2 linked regions of the Sphaerisporangium rubeum genome follow. The protein of the gene in region 1 binds, or shares a complex with, the protein of each later gene. Links are inferred from orthologs where the notes say so. Each region holds a gene or a part of one and is shown on either strand. Other genes may lie near its edges. The genes, in order: mfd and uvrA.

Evidence for each region.
Region 2: the proteins of mfd (region 1) and uvrA are in contact, whole or in part, in a crystal structure (PDB 4DFC), measured with the Escherichia coli proteins. The link is inferred for Sphaerisporangium rubeum from one-to-one orthologs.

The regions. Positions count from the first base shown.
Region 1 is NZ_JACHIU010000001.1:6,841,750-6,851,794, reverse strand. The notes cover bases 5,074-9,169. They hold mfd (transcription-repair coupling factor), read left to right. Parts: upstream 5,074-5,420; coding sequence 5,421-8,969; downstream 8,970-9,169. Other genes in these bases: BJ992_RS28915 (SurA N-terminal domain-containing protein), read left to right, coding at 9,050-9,169. Also shown: BJ992_RS28945 (hypothetical protein), read right to left, coding at 1-171; BJ992_RS28940 (YveK family protein), read right to left, coding at 168-1,352; BJ992_RS28935 (glycoside hydrolase family 26 protein), read left to right, coding at 1,869-2,930; cysC (adenylyl-sulfate kinase), read right to left, coding at 2,984-4,195; BJ992_RS28925 (class I SAM-dependent methyltransferase), read right to left, coding at 4,263-4,994; more of BJ992_RS28915, read left to right, coding at 9,170-9,697; BJ992_RS28910 (MazG family protein), read left to right, coding at 9,694-10,045. UniProt on the Escherichia coli protein: Couples transcription and DNA repair by recognizing RNA polymerase (RNAP) stalled at DNA lesions. Mediates ATP-dependent release of RNAP and its truncated transcript from the DNA, and recruitment of nucleotide excision repair machinery to the damaged site.
Region 2 is NZ_JACHIU010000001.1:3,373,620-3,382,958, forward strand. The notes cover bases 2,983-6,372. They hold uvrA (excinuclease ABC subunit UvrA), read left to right. Parts: upstream 2,983-3,331; coding sequence 3,332-6,172; downstream 6,173-6,372. Other genes in these bases: BJ992_RS14525 (maleylpyruvate isomerase family mycothiol-dependent enzyme), read right to left, coding at 2,983-3,133. In the rest of the region: BJ992_RS14505 (TerC family protein), read left to right, coding at 1-50; BJ992_RS14510 (phosphatidylserine decarboxylase), read left to right, coding at 208-819; pssA (CDP-diacylglycerol--serine O-phosphatidyltransferase), read left to right, coding at 812-1,645; BJ992_RS14520 (MBL fold metallo-hydrolase), read right to left, coding at 1,713-2,357; more of BJ992_RS14525, read right to left, coding at 2,354-2,982; BJ992_RS14535 (Rieske (2Fe-2S) protein), read left to right, coding at 6,434-6,892; excinuclease ABC subunit UvrC, read left to right, coding at 7,092-9,038; RNase adapter RapZ, read left to right, coding at 9,236-9,339. UniProt on the Escherichia coli protein: The UvrABC repair system catalyzes the recognition and processing of DNA lesions. UvrA is an ATPase and a DNA-binding protein. A damage recognition complex composed of 2 UvrA and 2 UvrB subunits scans DNA for abnormalities.

The sequences.
Region 1 (10,045 bases):
GACCAGCCCCATCGGCACCGCGAGCACCACGACCGCCAGCCCGCCGAACCCGAGGGCCCACCACACCGGGTACCCCACGAGCAGCGCCGCGACCGGCCACGCCACGCGACCCGGCCGGGTGGACGCCGCCGCGGCACGCGGCGCGGCGAAGGGACGGGTGACGGCGGTCACGACTCACCACGGGGCAGCGCGGCCGGGGAAGGCAGGAGGATCACGCCGAGCGCGGCGGTGTCGGTGCGGCGGAGCTGGCGTACGGCGTGCGCGAGCTGGGTCGCGCGCGCGGCGCGGCTCTCCACGAGCAGGACGGCGGCGTCGGCCCGCGCCGTACGGTCGGTGCGGACCCAGATCGGAGCGAGCCCGGTGAGGGCCACTCTGAGGTCGTCGGCGATGGGCTCGGGGTCGGTGCCGGGGGTGACGCTGCGGACGAGGAGCTCGCCGCCGTCACGCAGATGGGTGGCGACGGCCATGGCGAGCTCGCGCAGCTCACGCGCGTTCTCACCTTCGCACAGCACCGGCAGGCCGGTGAGCCGCTCCACGTCGGCGGCGGTGCGCAGCCTCGTGTCGAAGCGGTCGCGGACCATGGCGACCCCGGCGCCGGCGAGCAGGCCGAGGAACAGGCCGCTGCCGAAGTACAGCGGGGGCCGGGGTGCGGCCGGCGCGGCGGGGGGACGCGCGTCGGTGATGACCTGGCCGGGGGTGACGGCGATGGTCTTCAGCGCGTCCTGCTTGGCGGTGAGGGTGAGGATCTGGCGGTTCAGGACGCTCTGCCGCTGCACGGCGATGACGCGCTCGGCCGAGCCGGCGGCCAGGCGGGAGAGGCCGGTGACGGTGGCGGACAACTGCGTGCCTGCCTCGCGGAGCTTGGCGGCGAGCACCTTGAGCTGAGCGGCGACTGCCTGGTTGGCGGCGGCGGCGCGCTGGCTGAGGTAGGCCTTGGCGAAGGCCTGCGCGCCTGCGGCGGCGCTCACCGGGTCGCCTGAGGCGTACGAAACGGTGAGAACGGCCGAGTTCGGCGGCACGGTGACGGTGACGCGCTCGCGTAACGCCGTCGGGTCGTCGATCTTCAACATGCGGGCCGCACGGGCCGCCACCACCGCGGAACGCGCGACATGTGCCTCGGTGTCGAGGTTGAGCGGCTCGCGCTGACGTGGCGTGACCGGGTTGGTCTGATCCTGCACCCCGGTCGGGGACACGAGCACCTCGGCCGTCGCGACGTACGTCGGCGGCGTGGCGGCCAGCGCGACCCCGCCGGCGCACAACCCGGCGATCAGGCACCCGGTGACGGCCGCGCGCCGCCGCAGCAGCATGGGGCCGATCTCGGCCCTGGGGCTGGCGGTGGCCGGCTGGCTCATGGATCAGAAACGCCTCTCGGTACGGGGGCCGGCCGTCCCGCTCGACGCGGGGTGCTCGGGTGTCTTCACTGCGGTGGTGCGGGGGTGTCCCGGTGCGGTGGTGAGGAGGTGTCCCACGGCCGTGCCGGGATGTTCTGCGGCGGCGGTGCTCGGGTCGTGCAAGGGGTGGTGCCGGGGTGTTCTGCTCCGGCCGTGCGGTGCTGTGCAGGCGTTTCACGGTGGCTGTGCTCAGGAGTCCCACAAGGGTGCTCAGATGTTTTCGCGGCGGTGTCGGATTCGGTGTCGGATTGACAGAACTATAGGCGCGCCGGCATGTCCCGGGGGCCGGATATCGGCTTTTTCCTGGAGGTTGGCTGACCGTCTCTGACCCTTATGGTCGGACATTTCCATAATTGTGTAGACGCAGCTCAGCAGGAGGGTGCCGAGTTTCCCCCACTTGTGCGGCGATTAGTGGGAAGGTGATTAACAGCCTTCCGGGGGGAAACCGTATAAGGGGGTTTGGCCGCCTTGCGAAAAGTGACGGGAATATGGGTTTTCGGCGCCGGCATCCTCGCCGCCTGCGGCCTGCTCGTCTACACCATGGCGGCCGTGCGTCCCGGCCGGGACACCACGGGCCGGCCTCCTGTCGCCGCCGCCGGCATCCCCGGCGACACCCCTCGCTGCGCCGCCACGGCCAAGCTCATCCCGAGTTGCGGCGCCTGGTGGGGTGTGGCCCCTGACGTCTTCGGCGGGCTTCCCCCGGCCAAGGCCCTGGCCGCCGCCGAGGAACGCATGGGCCGCAAAGCCGACATCGTGCACGTCTACCACCGCGGCGGCGACGCCTTCCCCACCCGCGCGGAACGCCGCCTCGCACGCACCCGCCTGCTGCTCGTCAACTGGAAGCCGTCCGTGCACCACACCTGGGCCGAGATCGCCGCCGGCGCCGTGGACCACCGCATCGACCGCCTGGCCGACTCGATCAAGCGCCACCTGCCGCACCGGTTCTTCCTGACCGTCCACCACGAGCCCGAGAACGACGTACGGCCCCGTCCGGGCTCCGGCATGACCGCCGACGACTACGCCGCGATGTACCGCCACGTCGTCCTGCGCCTACGCTCCGAAGGCGTCAGGAACGCCGTCACCGTCATGACCTACATGGGGGCCCCCAACTGGGCCACCAAGCCGTGGTTCGAACGCCTCTACCCCGGCGACGACGTCGTCGACTGGATCGGCGTCGACCCCTACGCCGACCGCCGCGTCGACGACTTCGCCACCCTGATCGACAAGATCCGTCCCGACCACGCCAAATGGCCGGGTTTCTACCGCTGGACCCAGGCCCGCTTCCCCGCCAAACCCATCATGATCGCCGAATGGGGTGCCTTCCCCCGCCAGGACGACCCCCACTTCAAGACCACCTTCTTCAACACCGTCCGCCGCCAGATCCGTGGCTACCCCCAGATCAAGGCCCTCGTCTACTTCGACTCCCCGAGAGCCCCGAGAGGCGACACCCGCTTCGACACCACCCCGGACACCGCACGCGCCTTCACCGAACTGGCCCGCGCTCCTTACTTCAGCTCCACCCCGGTACCCGGCGACTGACCGTGCTCACGGAAGGGCTCACAGAAGGGCTCACGGAAGGGCTCAGGACGGGCTCACCTGAGCCAGCCACCCGAGCGCAGCAGCGCGAGCACCCTGTCGACGGCCTGGCCGACCGGCACGCCGGTGGTGTCGATGGCGAGGTCGGCGTCGTCCGGCGTCTCGTAGGGGTCGGAGACGCCGGTGAACTCGGGGATCAGACCGGCGCGGGCCTTGGCGTACAGCCCCTTGCGGTCTCTGCGTTCGCACTCCTCCAGGGGGGTGGAGATGTGGACGAGCAGGAAGTCCGCGCCTACGCCTTCGACCATGTGGCGGACCTCGGCGCGGGTGGCGGCGTACGGCGCGATGGGTGCGCAGATGGCGAGGCCGCCGTGCCGTGCGACCTCCGAGGCGACGAAGCCGATTCTGCGGATGTTGAGGTCGCGGTCCTGCTTGGTGAACGTGAGTCCGGACGACAGGAGTCGGCGGACCTCGTCGCCGTCCAGGTAGGAGAGGGTGCGGGTGCCGTCTTCGAGGAGCGCGTCGCGCAGGCCTCTGGCCACGGTGGACTTGCCGGAGCCGGAGAGGCCGGTGAAGAAGACGACGACGCCGCGGCGGTGCGGGGGGCCGGGGAGCGTCACGGGCTCCGGAGCGGCGATGTGCTCCTCGGCGCCGTAGGCGGTCGCCACGTGTTCGCGCAGCTCCAGGTCGATCTCCGGCTCGCGGGGGGCCAGGGGGACGGCGGCGAGAAGGGTGCCGGCGGGGAGGCGGTCGCGGGCCTTGAGCGCCGCGCGGACGACGGCGGGGCCCTTCTCGCCGTACGCGAGGGGGAGAAGCAGGATCGTGGCGTCCAGCTCGCGCGCGGTGGCCGTGATCTCGTCCAGGTCGTCCAGCGGGCCACGCATGGTGACGGCCAGCAGGGGAGCACCGGCCTGGTCCTTGATCTGGTCCGGCGTGAGCCGCAGCCGCGCGAACGGCCCGTGTTCCGGAGCTCCGAGAGAGGTCACGGGGCCGGCCACCAGGCCATGGTCGCGTTCGGTCACGGTGAGCGTCGCGACCCCGGCCCCTTCCGGGTCACGCAGCACAAGCTCCTGTCCCGCCGTCACCGGGTGATCGTCCGGCACCTCGAGCGTGATCGGATCCGGCCACGGCGTGCCGTCCGCGAGCCTGCCGGTCTCCTCCACGGAGACGACGTCCGCCGCCCCCATGAACCCGGTCAACGGCGCGAACACACCGGACAACAGCAACTCGAGGTCGGCGAGCTCCCGCTCGCCGGGAGTCCACTCCAGATCAGCCACCGGCACAGGATATTTGCATCGCGGCCTGGTGCGTGGTGGTCGGCGGTGACGGGGATGGTCAGATGAGGCGTGCGAAGTGGTTCTGGGGTTTGCGGATGACGAGGGTGATCTCGTCGTGGGTGGTGGGGAGGCGGCCCGCGGTGAGTTTGGAGAGGGCCTGGCAGGCGGCTCTGGTCAGGGGTGCGTGGGGGCCTCGCAAGGCGGAGCCGCTGGTGGCGCTGTAGTCCTCGGCGATCATCAGGCCGCGCATCAGGCAGTAGGAGTGGAGGCCTTCCCGGGAGGCGACCTGTTCGTAGACGGCGGGGAGGGGGCCGACGGCGTCTTCGGGGGCCAGGTGGGGCCACAGGAGGCGGCGGGTCCAGCCGGGGAGCAGGCGGTCGTAGCAGCCGTAGGCGGTGTCGCGGTCTCTCATGCGGATGAGGAGCAGGCCGCCGGGACGCAGCGCGTTGACCATGCGGTCCAGGACGAGCTCGGCGTGGTGGACGCGCTCCAGGAGGAACGGCACGTGGACCACGTCGAAGGTGCGGGGGAGCAGGGGAGCGTCGCGCAGGTCGCCGAGGAAGCGCGCGTCGAGGTCGGTACGTGAGTGGACGGCGTCGCGGACCTCGGGGAGGTCCTCGTCTATGCCGGTGAGGCGGGTCTCCACGCGGTCGAGCTCGATGGTGTCTCCCCGGCCGCAGCCGGCGATGAGGATGTCGAGCCGGCGGCCGAGGTGCTCGGTCCACAGCTCGCGGATGCGGAGGCTGAACACGTCGCCTTGGGTGGCGGGCCACCATCGAACCTCAGACATGCCACCCAGGGTAGTCAGTCGATCTCTCTGTGTGGGCTACTTGGGCCGCTCGGCGGCTTTCCGCGCCGGGAGGCTCCCCACAGTCCGGACGCGCTGCACCGATATTTCGGTACATGCACCGACATGAGCATCGGTGCGGCTCTGCTCCATGTGCGGTTCGCTGTGTGTCGGAGAGGTGCGGTAGTGGAATGAGTGGAAATTTCGGTACACGGGACACAGAGGTGGTTCCCGGCGTGGCGGGGGCCGGGGGGAAGTAGCCTTGAGGGGGTCCCGGTGGCCTGTGGAGCCGGGGATCACGCGTGCCGCCCCCTGCGCTGTGGCCGGCCGGTGGCGCGCGGCCAAGTCGTCACGTGGAGCATTCATGGCCGCACCAGGCCGTCCGCGAGGCGAGCGGAGGCGGCGTGATCATGTGGGGGCATTTCTGAGATGAGTCTTTCCGGGCTGCTCGACCTTGTCGTGGCCGAACAACCTCTCGCCGGTGTGCTGGAGCGCACCGGCGAGGACATCGACCTGATCGCGCCACCCGCGCTGCGGCCGTTCGCGGTCGCGGCGCTGGCGCGGCACCGGCCGGTGCTGGCGATCACGGCCACCGGCCGTGAGGCCGAGGACCTCGCCGCCGCGCTCACGGGGCTCGTGGGTGAGCACACCGTGGCGGTGTTCCCCGCCTGGGAGACGTTGCCGCACGAGCGGCTGTCCCCCCGCAGCGACACCGTGGGCCAGCGGCTCGCGGTGCTGCGCCGGCTCGCGCACCCGGTGCAGGGAGATCCCGCCGCCGGCCCGCTCGGCGTGGTGGTGGCCCCGATCCGGGCCCTGCTGCAGCCCTTGGTGAGCGGGCTCGGCGACCTGACCCCGGTACGGCTGCGCGCGGGGGACGACGCCGAGCTGGACGAGGTCGTGGACCTGCTGGTCGCGGGGGGCTACCACCGGGTGGACATGGTGGAGAAGCGCGGCGAGGTGGCCGTGCGCGGCGGTCTGCTCGACGTCTTCCCGCCGACCGAGGAGCACCCGCTGCGCCTTGAGTTCTGGGGTGACACCGTCGAGGAGATCCGCTGGTTCAAGGTCGCCGACCAGCGCTCCCTGGAGGTCGCCGAGGACGGCCTGTTCGCGGCCCCGTGCCGTGAGCTGCTGCTCACCGACGAGGTCAGGACCCGCGCCAGGGATCTCGCCGAGCGGTACCCGGCGCTGAAGGAGACCCTCGACCAGCTCGCCGACGGCATCCCCGTGGAAGGCATGGAGGCGTTCGCGCCGGCCCTGGTGGACGGCATGGAGCTGCTGATCGACCACCTGCCGTCCCGCGCGTCGGTGTTCGTCTGCGACCCCGAGCGCATCCGCGGCCGCGCGGTGGAGCTGGTCGCGACCAGCCAGGAGTTCCTCGAAGCGTCCTGGATCAACGCGGCGGCCGGCGGCGAGGCCCCCATCGACCTCGGCGCGGCGGCGTTCCGCTCGCTGCGCGAGGTGCGCGACCACGCGCGTGAGCTCGGCCGGCCGTGGTGGACGATCGCGCCGTTCGCGGCGACCGACGCCGAGGGGGCCGGCCGTCCCGACGACGAGGACGCGCTGGACCGCGGCGACCGGGTGGAGCTCACGGTCCGCGAGGTGGAGTCGTACCGCGGCGACACCCAGCGGGCTCTCGGCGACATCAAGGGCTGGCTCGGCGACGGCCGCTCGGTCGTGCTGCTCAGCGAGGGCCACGGCCCGGCCGAGCGCATCGTGGAGCTGCTGCGCGGCGTGGACGTCGCCGCGCGCCTCGTGCCGGGGCTCGACGAGGCCCCCGGCAGGGACGTCGTGCACGTCACCACGGGCCGCATCGAGCACGGTTTCATCTCCGCCACGGTCGCCGTGCTCACCCACCTGGACCTGGTGGGCCAGAAGGCCTCGACCAAGGACATGCGCCGCCTGCCGTCCCGCCGCCGCAACATGGTGGACCCGCTGCAGCTCAAGGTCGGCGACCACGTGGTGCACACCCAGCACGGCGTCGGCCGGTACGTCGAGATGGTGCAGCGCTCGGTGCAGGGTGCCACACGCGAGTACCTCGTGATCGAGTATGCCAAGGGTGACCGGCTGTACGTGCCCACCGACCAGCTCGACGAGGTCACCCGGTACGTCGGCGGCGAGTCCCCCTCGCTGAACCGCATGGGTGGCGCCGACTGGGCCAAGGCCAAGTCGCGAGCGCGCAAGGCCGTCAAGGAGATCGCCGGCGAGCTGATCCGCCTGTACAGCGCACGCATGGCCTCTCCCGGCCACTCCTTCGGCGCCGACACCCCGTGGCAGCGCGAGATGGAGGACGCCTTCCCGTACGCCGAGACCGGCGACCAGCTCGAAGCCATCGACGAGGTCAAGCGCGACATGGAGCGCTCGATCCCGATGGACCGGCTGATCTGCGGCGACGTCGGCTACGGCAAGACCGAGATCGCGGTGCGCGCGGCGTTCAAGGCCGTGCAGGACGGCAAGCAGGTCGCGGTGCTCGTGCCGACGACCCTGCTGGTGCAGCAGCACCTGTCGACGTTCGGCGAGCGGTTCGCGAGCTTCCCCGTGATGGTGAAACCGGTGTCGCGGTTCCAGACCGACGGCGAGGTGCGCGCCACGCTGGAGGGCCTGCGCGACGGCGGTGTGGACATCGTGATCGGCACCCACCGGCTGCTCAACCCGGACGTGCGGTTCAAGGACCTCGGCCTGATCATCGTGGACGAGGAGCAGCGCTTCGGCGTCGAGCACAAAGAGGCCATGAAGCACATGCGCACCCAGGTGGACGTGCTCGCCATGTCCGCCACCCCGATCCCCCGCACGCTGGAGATGGGCCTCACCGGCATCCGTGAGATGTCCACCATCCTCACGCCGCCGGAGGAGCGCCACCCCATCTTGACCTTCGTCGGCCCGTACGACGAGAAGCAGATCGCCGCCGCGGTGCGTCGTGAGCTGATGCGCGACGGCCAGGTGTTCTTCGTGCACAACCGCGTGTCGTCCATCAACCGTGTCGCGGCGCGGCTGCGTGAGCTCGTGCCTGAGGCGAGCGTCGCGGTGGCGCACGGCCAGATGAACGAGGCGCAGCTCGAGAAGATCATGGTGGGGTTCTGGGAGCGCGAGTACGACGTGCTGGTCAGCACCACGATCGTCGAGTCCGGCCTGGACATCCCGAACGCCAACACCTTGATCGTGGACCGCGCCGACAACTACGGCCTCTCGCAGCTCCACCAGCTGCGCGGCCGGGTGGGCCGTGGCCGCGAGCGGGGCTACGCCTACTTCCTCTATCCGCCGGAGGCGCCGCTCACCGAGACGGCGCACGAGCGGCTCGCGACGATCGCGCAGCATACCGAGATGGGTGCCGGCATGTACGTCGCGATGAAGGACCTGGAGATCCGCGGTGCCGGCAACATCCTCGGCGCCGAGCAGTCCGGCCACATCGCGGGGGTCGGTTTCGACCTGTACGTCCGCATGATGGCCGAGGCGGTGCAGGAGCAGAAGGCCAAGCTCGCCGGCGAGGAGGTCGCCGAGGAGCGCGCGGACGTCAAGGTCGAGCTGCCGGTCAACGCGCACATCCCGCACGACTACGTGACGTCGGAACGGCTGCGGCTCGAGGCGTACAAGCGTCTCGCGGCGGTCGGCGGGGACGACGACATCACCGCGGTGCGCGAGGAGCTGGTCGACCGGTACGGCCGTCCGCCGCAGGAGGTCGACAACCTGCTCCAGGTCGCGAGTTTCCGCGTGCGGGCCCGCAGGGCCGGGCTGACCGACGTCGCGTTGCAGGGGCAGTACATCCGGTTCGCTCCGGTCTCCCTGAAAGATTCGCAGCGGGTGCGGCTGGACCGGCTGTATCCGAAGTCGGTCTACAAGGCCGCCGCCGGCACGCTGCTCGTGCCGGTGCCGAAGACCAAGCCGGTCGGCGGCCGTCCGCTGCACGACCTCGAGCTGCTCACGTGGTGCGGTGACCTGGTGGACGCCATGTTCCTCCAGACCGCGCAGGCGGCCGGCCGGTGAACCGCCGGGCCGCCGTGGCGGCCGGTGACCGCACTCGCGGGTTTGAGTAGAGTTACCCGCGTCTGTTGAAGGGACCTCACGTGAAGTCGAACGCTGTGCGCGTGCTGCTGGCCGCGGTGGCCGCGGGTGTCGCGCTGACCGCCTGCTCCTCGTCCCCGGTCGGGGTCGGCACGGCGGCCACGATCGGCGACGCCCGGATCACCTCCAAGGAGCTGACCGCGGACGTCACCGAGTACCGTGCCGCGCTGCAGAAGGCCAAGATCCCCGAGAGCCAGCTCCAGATCGAGTCGGTGCCGAAGGCCGTGCTGCTGCAGCTGATCAACTTCAGGCAGTTCGAGCAGTTCGCGGCGCGCAACGGCCTCACGGTCACCGAGGGCGACGTGGACAAGTTCATCGCCGAGCAGGGTGGCCTTGAGCGCATCGGCCCCGCGGCGCTCACGCGCGGCGTGCCGCCGTCGGAGACCCGCCACTGGATCCGCACCGCGGTGATCTACCAGAAGTCCCTGGAGAAGTTCGGCGCCAACCTGTCCGACCAGACGTCGACGCAGGCCGCGCAGCAGAAGCTGTTCGAGCAGATGGACCAGATCCCGGTCGCCGTCTCCCACCGCTTCGGCGAGTGGAACCTCCAGCAGGGCCTGGTCCCGTCCGACCGCTTCGGCACCGCCGCCGCTCCGGAGCAGACTCCTCAAGATCCCGGCGCCGTGCCGCAGGAGCAGCAGGGCCAGTGACGCTCGTCGTCGTCACCACCTCGCCGCGGGTGGCACCCGGCCTGCTCACCGGCCGCGCGTGGGCCGTGCTGAAGGACGGCCCCGTGCTCACCGGCACACCGGACCACCCCGCGCTGCCCTACCTCGCCGAGGAAGGCGTGGCCGTCGAGGTGGTGACGCCGGACCCGGCGGGCCTGGCCCGCCGCGGCGCCGAGGGCACGGTCGTGTGGCTCGCCTCGCCCGAGGGGGACGAGGCGCTCATGCGGGCCGTCGGCCACGCGGCGCTCGCCATGCCGGAGCCGCCGGTGATCGAGGCGGTCCCCGGGTCGTACGACCTGCCGGGTTCCCGTGTGCTCGATCTGGTCACCG
Region 2 (9,339 bases), 3.5 Mb from region 1 along the record:
ACAGGAAGGCCGGCTCGGCCACGCCGCCGGCGAAGGTGTCCCAGGGGTAGCGAATTGGTGTACGAGGCGGTTTGCTTGTCTCGTCTTGCTATGTACAGTCCGCGAGATGGGTAGCATTCGGCGATAAAGTCACGAACCATTCTCTGGTCGCGCACACCGTAAAGGTTACTTGTGTCCATTGATTCGCCCAGCCACGGACGCCGTCGCATGCGTCTGGCCCGTGGAGTCTCCCCCTGGCTGGTGCCCGCCGTGGCCGCCTCCGCGATCACGGTGGCCCTCACCCGGCGCTCGCGGCGGTGGGCCGTCGCCGCGGCACCGCTGACCGCGCTCACCGGCGCGATGTTCTGGTTCTTCCGTGACCCCGAGCGGACCCCCGGCACCGGTCTGGTGCTCAGCCCGGCCGACGGCGTGGTGCAGAGCATCGACCCCTGGCCGGACGGCAGGACGCGGGTGGCGATCTTCATGAGCCCGCTGGACGTCCACGTGAACCGCGCGCCGCTGGACGGCACGGTGACATCGGTGACGCACGTCCCCGGCGGCTTCAAGCCCGCCTTCGACAAGGACAGCGACCGCAACGAGCGGGTCGTGTGGCGCTTCGGCACCGCCGTGGGGGACGTCGAGATGGTGCAGATCGCCGGCGCCGTGGCGCGCCGCATCGTGCCGTACCTCGGCGTGGGGGCCAAGGTGGCGCAGGGGGACCGGATCGGGCTGATCCGTTTCGGCTCCCGGGTGGACGTCTATCTTCCTGAAGGGATCGCCCCGGCGGTGACGGTGGGGCAGCGCGTGACGGCAGGGGTGACTCGCGTTGACCATGGCTGACGCCGGATGGTCCATGGACGACATGGACGCGGCCGACGAACCACGAGGACCGGTGGGCAAGGCGTTCCGCCTGTCCGCCGCCGACTCCCTGTCCCTCGGCAACGCGATGTGCGGCTTCCTCGCCGTGTGCGTGCTCGCGTGGTCGGCGATCGGGCAGCTCCAGGCCGAGGGTTCGTTCCGGCCCGACCCGCGCTACTTCGCGACCGCGATCGTGCTGCTGCTGCTCGGCGCGACCTGTGACCTGTTCGACGGCATGGTGGCGCGGCGGTTCCGTGCCTCGGCCATGGGTGCCGAGCTGGACAACCTCGCCGACGTGATCAGCTTCGGGTTCGCCCCGGCGTTCATGGTGGTGGCCTGGGCCGGCTTCTCGCACCGCATGCCGATGCTGGTGGCGCTGTGCGCCGCGGTGTCGGTGCTGCTCGCCGGCGTGGTGCGCCTCGCGCGGTTCGCCTGCGTGAAGACCAAGAGCGGCGACTTCATGGGATTGCCGATCCCCATGGGTGCCATGACGGTGGTGTCCATCGTGCTGCTCTTCCAGGCGTCCTACCTCACGGTGGCCGGGGTGTTCCTGGTGGCGTGGCTCATGGTGAGCCGCATCGAGTACCCCAAGCCGAAGGGCAACCTGCTGGCGGTCGTGCTGGCGTGGATCATGATCAACGTGACGTGCCTGATCATCTGGGCGGCCGACCTGTCCGGTGGCGACGTGCTCATCCAGATCGGCGCCGCCATGCAGATCGCGCTGGTCGCGGCGATTCCGCTCCGCGTGCTGATGTTCAAGCGCGCGCAGCGCAAGGAGCGCAAGGAGACCGAGGCCTCCGTCCGCTGACGGCCCGGACCCGCGCGGGCCCGGCCCCCTGTGAGGGGGCCGGGCCCGCGGCGTGTCCGTGGCCGGGTCACCAGCCGCGGGCCCGCCACTCCGGCAGCGAGGGACGCTCGGCGCCGAGCGTGGTGTCCTTGCCGTGGCCGGGGTACACCCATGTCTCGTCGGGCAGCCGGTCGAAGATCCGCTCCACCACGTCGGTGTAGAGGCTCTCGAACCGGGCCGGGTCGCGCTCGGTGTTGCCGACGCCGCCGGGGAACAGCGAGTCTCCGGTGAAGATGTGGCCGTCGCCGTACAGCAGGGCGATCGAGCCCGGGGTGTGGCCGCGCAGGTGGATGACCTCCAGCGTGACCACGCCGACCGTGACCCGGTCGCCGTGCTCGACCGTGCGGGTGACCGGCACCGGCAGCTCCGGCGCGTCCAGCGAGTGCGCCACCGTCTCGGCGCCGGTCGCCTTGGCGACCTCGGAGAGGGCCAGCCAGTGGTCCTGGTGGCGGTGCGTCGTCACGATCGTGCTGATCGGCATGTCGCCGATCAGGCCGAGCAGCCGGTCGGGCTCGGCCGCGGCGTCGATGAGCAGACCGTCGCCGGTCTCGGCGCACCGCAGCAGATAGGCGTTGTTGCCGAAGTCGCCCACCTCGATCTTGCTGATGCTCAGGCCGGGGACCTCACGCACGTCGGCGGGCCCGTTCGCGGTCACGTCACCGGTGTAGCTCATGGGTACTCCTCGGGTGGGGCGGCCGGGAGGCCGGGCGGCGCCGACGCCGCGGGCCACTTCGGAGCCGCAGGCGGTCTCGCCGCCAGCCTAAGCCCCTCGCCGTCCGCGCGATCACCCCGGCTCGCGTCGTCCCCGGTCAGGCGGCCGGTCAGCCAGGCCAGGACGTACGCCGGTGGGCCCTCCACGACCGGGCCCTCGCCGAGGCCGGTCCAGGAGCGGCCGCCGGCGCGCACCTCGCTCACCGGCCCGCCGTCCCGCGGCCAGCAGGCCAGCGCGTCGTGCAGCTCACGCCGGACGAACGAGGCGGGCCAGTCGGCCCAGGTGTAGCCGGTCCCGAGGTCGGAGTGGTGGATCTCGACCTCACGGAGCCTGCGGGCGAGGATGTACCAGGCCGGGTGCTCCGGCGGCTGCATGCCGCGCACCATGGCGGCCCAGCGTTCCGGCGGCATCGCGGCGACGGCCTGGTCGAGGCGCGCGGTGCTCTCGGCGAGATCGTCGTACTGCTCCTTCATCGCCCGCCCCGCGCCTTCTTCTATCTCGGCGTCCCGCGTCGCCACGTCCGGGTACTGTGGTGTGTACACACCCGTCCTGGCCCAGGTCATCAGATTGAGATGGCTGTCGGCGTTGCGCGCGACGTGCGTGATCAGGTGGCCGCGGGTCCAGCCCGGAAGCAGGGAGGGGGCCGCGACGTCCGGGTCGGAGAGCCGGGCCACGGTGGCGAGCAGCCGGTCGTTGGCCTTGGTGAGCTCGGCCCTGAGGTCGTCGAGAACGGTCATGCACGACATCATCGCGCCAGATGTGAGCGAACGCGCGGCCGCGTCTCATGAAGTGGAAGCGCGCTTTCCCGATGCGCCGCCGCCGGGCCGTCGCGGCGCGGAGAAACTGTCGGACCCCATCGTTAGAGTGACCGCGACTAGTCAGAGGTGGCCTCTCCCGGCTGCCGTGGATCCACACCCCTACCTGAGAGATCTGCCGTGGCCGACCGCTTGATCGTTCGTGGCGCCCGCGAACACAACTTGAAGGACGTCTCGCTGGACCTCCCACGAGACGCTTTGATCGTTTTCACCGGCCTGTCGGGTTCCGGCAAGTCCAGCCTGGCCTTCGACACCATCTTCGCCGAGGGCCAGCGCCGTTACGTCGAGTCGCTGTCGGCCTACGCGCGGCAGTTCCTCGGCCAGATGGACAAACCCGACGTCGATTTCATCGAGGGCCTGTCACCCGCGGTGTCGATCGACCAGAAGTCGACCTCCCGCAACCCCCGGTCCACCGTGGGCACCATCACCGAGGTCTACGACTACCTGCGCCTGCTGTGGGCCCGCATCGGCAAGCCCCACTGCCCGCGCTGCGGCCGTCCCATCGCGCGCCAGACCCCCCAGCAGATCGTGGACCGGGTCATGGAGCTCCCCGAGGGCACCCGCTTCCAGGTGATCGCCCCGGTCGTGCGCGGCCGCAAGGGGGAGTACGCCGAGCTGTTCCGCGAGCTCCAGACCAAGGGCTTCGCCCGCGCCAGGGTGGACGGCACCGTGGTGCGGCTGGAGGAGCCCCCCACGCTGAAGAAGTACGAGAAGCACGACATCGAGGTCATCGTCGACCGGCTGTCGGTCAAGGACGGCTCGCGGCGCCGGCTCAACGACTCGGTGGAGACCGCGCTCCAGCTGTCCGGCGGCACGATCACGCTCGACTTCGTCGACCTGCCCGAGGACGACCCGGGGCGGGAGCGGTTCTACTCCGAGCATCTGTACTGCCCCTACGACGACCTGTCGTTCGAGGAGCTGGAGCCCCGGTCGTTCTCGTTCAACTCGCCGTTCGGCGCCTGTCCCGACTGCACCGGCCTCGGCACCCGCATGGAGGTCGACCCCGACCTCGTGGTTCCCGACCCCGAGCGCACCCTCGGCGACGGCGCCATCGCCCCGTGGGCCGGAGGGCACACCAGTGACTACTTCGTCAGGCTCATCGAGGCGCTCGGCCACGCCGTCGGCTTCGACCTCGACACCCCGTGGGAGCGGCTGACCAAGAAGGCACAGAAGTCCCTGCTGCACGGCCACGACGAGCAGGTCCACGTCCGTTACAGCAACCGGTACGGCCGGCAGCGGTCCTACTACACGACCTTCGAAGGCGTCATCCCGTGGGTGCAGCGGCGCCACGCCGAGGCCGAGAGCGACTCCACGCGCGAGCGCTACGAAGGGTTCATGCGTGAGATCCCCTGTCCGTCCTGCAAGGGTGCGCGGCTCAAGCCGGTGTCCTTGGCCGTCACGGTCAGCGGCCGGTCCATCGCCGACGTCTCGTCGCGGTCCATCGGCGAGTGCGCGGCGTTCCTCGGGTCGCTCGCGCTGTCCGAGCGCGACATGCACATCGCCGAGCGGGTCGTCAAAGAGATCAACGCGCGGCTGGGCTTCCTGCTGGACGTCGGGCTCGACTACCTCACGCTGGACCGCGCGGCCGGCACCCTCGCCGGCGGTGAGGCGCAGCGCATCCGGCTGGCCACCCAGATCGGCTCCGGCCTGGTCGGTGTGCTGTACGTCCTGGACGAGCCGTCCATCGGCCTGCACCAGCGCGACAACCAGCGGCTGCTCGACACCCTGATCCGCCTGCGCGACATGGGCAACACCTTGATCGTCGTGGAGCACGACGAGGACACCATCGCCATGGCCGACTGGGTCGTGGACATCGGGCCCGGCGCCGGTGAGCACGGCGGCCAGGTCGTGGTGTCCGGCACCGTCGAGCAACTCCTGGCCAGCGAGCACTCCCTGACCGGGGCCTACCTGTCGGGCCGCAGGTCCATCGACGTGCCGGCCTCGCGGCGCAAGCGGGACGCCAAGCGCAAGCTGGTGGTCAAAGGCGCGCGGGAGCACAACCTCAAGGGGGTGGACGTCGAGTTCCCGCTCGGGGTGTTCACCGCGGTCACCGGGGTTTCGGGTTCCGGCAAGTCCACGCTGGTCAACGACATCCTGTACGCGGCGCTCGCCAAGGAGCTCAACGGCGCCAAGACCGTGCCGGGCCGCCACTCGCGGGTCACCGGCACCGACCTGGTGGACAAGGTCGTCCACGTCGACCAGAGCCCCATCGGCCGCACCCCGCGGTCCAACCCCGCCACCTACACCGGCGTTTTCGACCACGTGCGCAAGCTGTTCGCGCAGACGACCGAGGCCAAGATCCGCGGCTACCAGCCGGGCCGGTTCAGCTTCAACGTCAAGGGCGGCCGGTGCGAGGCGTGCTCCGGCGACGGCACCATCAAGATCGAGATGAACTTCCTGCCGGACGTCTACGTCCCGTGCGAGGTCTGCCACGGGGCCCGCTACAACCGCGAGACGCTGGAGGTCCACTACAAGGGCAAGACCATCTCCGAGGTGCTCGACATGCCGATCGAGGAGGCGCTGGAGTTCTTCGACGCCATCCCCGCGATCAAGCGCCACCTCAAGACCCTCAACGACGTCGGCCTCGGGTACGTCCGGCTGGGCCAGCCCGCCACCACGCTGTCCGGCGGCGAGGCGCAGCGGGTCAAGCTGGCGTCCGAGCTCCAGCGGCGGTCCACCGGCCGCACGGTCTACGTGCTGGACGAGCCCACCACGGGCCTGCACTTCGAGGACATCCGCAAGCTCCTCGGGGTGCTCGGCCGCCTGGTGGACGGCGGGAACACCGTGATCGTCATCGAGCACAACCTCGACGTGATCAAGACCGCCGACTGGCTCATCGACATGGGCCCCGAGGGCGGCTCACGTGGCGGCCAGGTGCTCGCCACCGGCACCCCCGAGCAGGTCGCCGAGGTCGAGGACAGCCACACCGGCCGCTTCCTGAGCAAGATCCTGACGACCTGATTCCCCGGTTTCAGCCCAGCCAACTGATGAAAGGTTCAACCGTCTCGTCGGACCAGGTGGCTTCTGGCGTGCGCATCCACCTTCAGGAGGTCGGACAACGCACTCCTGGCCACCTGTCTCTGATGAAATCTTCAATGATCTGTGTAATTTGAGCCGGACGTTATGCGGGTTCGTCCATACTTCCTGAGTCGGTCGCGGCTCGACGTGAACCACATCCGATCGAGGGCCGTACCGGATGTACCACCTCAAGGAAGGCGAACGATGACGGAGATGGAAACGACTCGGCGCGCGGTCATGACCGGCGCCGGTGGCGCGGGCCTCGCCGTGGTGCTCGCCGCGTGCGGCGGCGGCGCCACGCCGGCCGACGGTGGCGCCTCGGCGGCCCCTCCGGCCGGCGACGCGGCACCGTCCGGCGACGCGGCGGCCGGAGCCGCCGGAGGGCTGGCCGCCACCGCGGACATCCCCGTGGGTGGCGGCAAGGTCTTCAAGGCCGAGAAGGTCGTCGTCACCCAGCCGGCCGAGGGCGAGTTCAAGGCCTTCGACGCGATCTGCACCCACAAGCAGTGCCCGGTCGGCTCGGTGAGCGACGGCAGCATCATCTGCCCCTGCCACAACAGCCGGTTCAGCATCACCGACGGCTCCGTCCAGTCCGGCCCGGCCGAACAGGCCCTGGCCGAGAAGCCCATCAAGGTCGAGGCCGGCACCATCGCCCTGGCCTGACCCCGCTTCTCCCGCCCACCCGCGACGGTCCCCGGCGCCGCCGCTCTCCGGACAAGGCGCCGCACAAGCCGCCGGCGACTCCCCCGGCATGCCGGGAGGGGGGCCGCCGGCGGATGCGGGTCGCTTTCTGTTGGTGTGTCCTGTGCGAAGGTCATGGGAGTGGGCCGGGGACCCCTACGAGGGGTTCGGCGGCCCTGAAGTGTCGGCGGGGGCGGATAGTCTTTCGGTTGTGGTCAGACCCGCGAACACCCCCCTGAGTTACCGGCCCGAGCCCGGCTCGGTTCCTGAGTCGCCAGGGGTCTACCGGTTCAGGGACGCTCATGGCCGGGTGATCTACGTCGGCAAGGCGAAGAATCTGCGGCAGCGGCTCAACTCCTACTTCGCCGACTTCGCCGGGCTGCATCCCCGCACCCAGACCATGCTCACGACGGCCGCGCGTGTCGACTGGACGGTGGTCGGCACCGAGGTCGAGGCGCTCCAGCTCGAATACTCCTGGATCAAGGAGTTCGACCCTCGCTTCAACGTCAAGTACCGCGACGACAAGTCCTATCCCTATCTCGCCGTCACCATGGGGGAGGACTTTCCCCGGGTCCAGGTCCTGCGCGGCGCCAAACGCAAGGGCACCCGCTACTTCGGTCCCTACTCCCACGCCTGGGCGATCCGCGAGACCGTCGACCTGCTGCTGCGGGTCTTCCCCATCCGCACCTGCTCGGCGGGGGTGTTCAAGCGCGCGGGCCAGATCGGCAGGCCCTGCCTGCTCGGCTACATCGACAAGTGCTCGGCCCCTTGCGTCGGCAGGGTCACCCCCGAGGAGCACCGCGAGCTGGCCGCGGACTTCTGCGACTTCATGGCCGGCAACACCGGCCGGTTCATCAGGCGCATCGAGCGCGACATGCGCGAGGCCGCGGCCGCCGAGGAGTTCGAGCGCGCGGCGCGGCTGCGCGACGACGTCCAGGCGCTGCGGCGGGCCCTTGAGAAGCAGGCCGTGGTCCTCGGCGAGGACACCGACTGCGACGTCGTGGCTCTCGCCGAGGACCCTCTGGAAGCCGCCGTCCAGGTGTTCTACGTGCGCGGTGGCCGCATACGCGGGCAGCGAGGCTGGGTGACCGGCGAGATCGAGGAGGCCGGCCCCGGCGAGCTGGTGGAGCACTTCCTGCTCCAGATGTACGCCGAGGCGGCCCCGGAGGCGGTGCCCCGTGAGGTGCTGGTGCCGGCCATGCCGCCGGAGGCCGGCGCGCTGGCCGAGCTGCTCGGTGAGCGCCGCGGCGGCCGGGTCGAGGTGCGGGTCCCCCGGCGCGGCGACAAGCGCACGCTGCTGGAGACGGTCGAGCGCAACGCCAAGGAGGCCCTGCTCCAGCACAAGCTGCGCCGGGCCAGCGACCTCACCACCCGCAGCAGGGCCCTGCAGGAGATCGCCGACGCGCTCGGCCTCGACCAGGCGCCGCTGCGCATCGAGTGCTACGACGTGTCCCACCTGCAGGGTGACGACGTGGTCGCCTCCATGGTCGTCTTCGAGGACGGGCTGGCGCGCAAGGCCGAGTACCGCCGGTTCGCGATCCGCGGCATGGCGGGGCAGGGCGACGTCGCGTCCATCTACGAGGTCATCAGCCGCCGTTTCAAGCGCTACCTGGAGGAGCGCGTGGCCGGTGGCGAGCTGGACCCCGAGCCGATCGACCCCGACACCGGCAGGCCCCGCAAGTTCGCCTACCCTCCCAACCTGGTCGTCGTGGACGGTGGCCCCGCGCAGGTGGCCGCCGCGCAGCGCGCGCTCGACGAGCTCGGCGTGGACGACGTCGCGGTGAGCGGCCTCGCCAAGCGTCTTGAGGAGGTCTGGCTCCCCGGCGACGACCAGCCGGTGATCCTGCCGAGGTCCAGCGAGGGTCTTTATCTCCTGCAGAGGGTCCGTGACGAGGCCCACCGCTTCGCCATCGCCTACCATCGGGCCAAGCGCGCCAAGTCGGTGACGGAAAGCGCCCTGGACGACATCCGCGGCCTGGGTGCGGCGCGCAAACAGGCGCTGCTCCGGCACTTCGGATCCGTCAAACGGCTGCGTGACGCCACCGCCGAAGAGATCCAGCAGGTCCCTGGCATCGGCCGCTCCACGGCCGAGACCATCGTCGCGGCGCTGAAGGGGGAGAGCACGTGACCGCACACAACGACCCAGACCACACACCCATCTCACCCGGCTCCGGCCGGAGTCCCGACGCCGCGGCGGCCGGAGGCGCCTCGGCGCCAGGTGAGCCCGAGGACAGCACGTCCCGTCAGGGATCCGGTGGTGGCGCCGCCGAAGGGGCCGGTGGGACGGCCGACGCCGGGGACACCGCCGTCGTGATCGTCACGGGGATGTCGGGGGCGGGTGAGTCCGAGGACAGCACGTTCCGGCAGGGATCCGGTGGTGGCGCCGCCGAGGGGGCCGGTGGGACGGCCGACGCCGGGGACACCGCGTT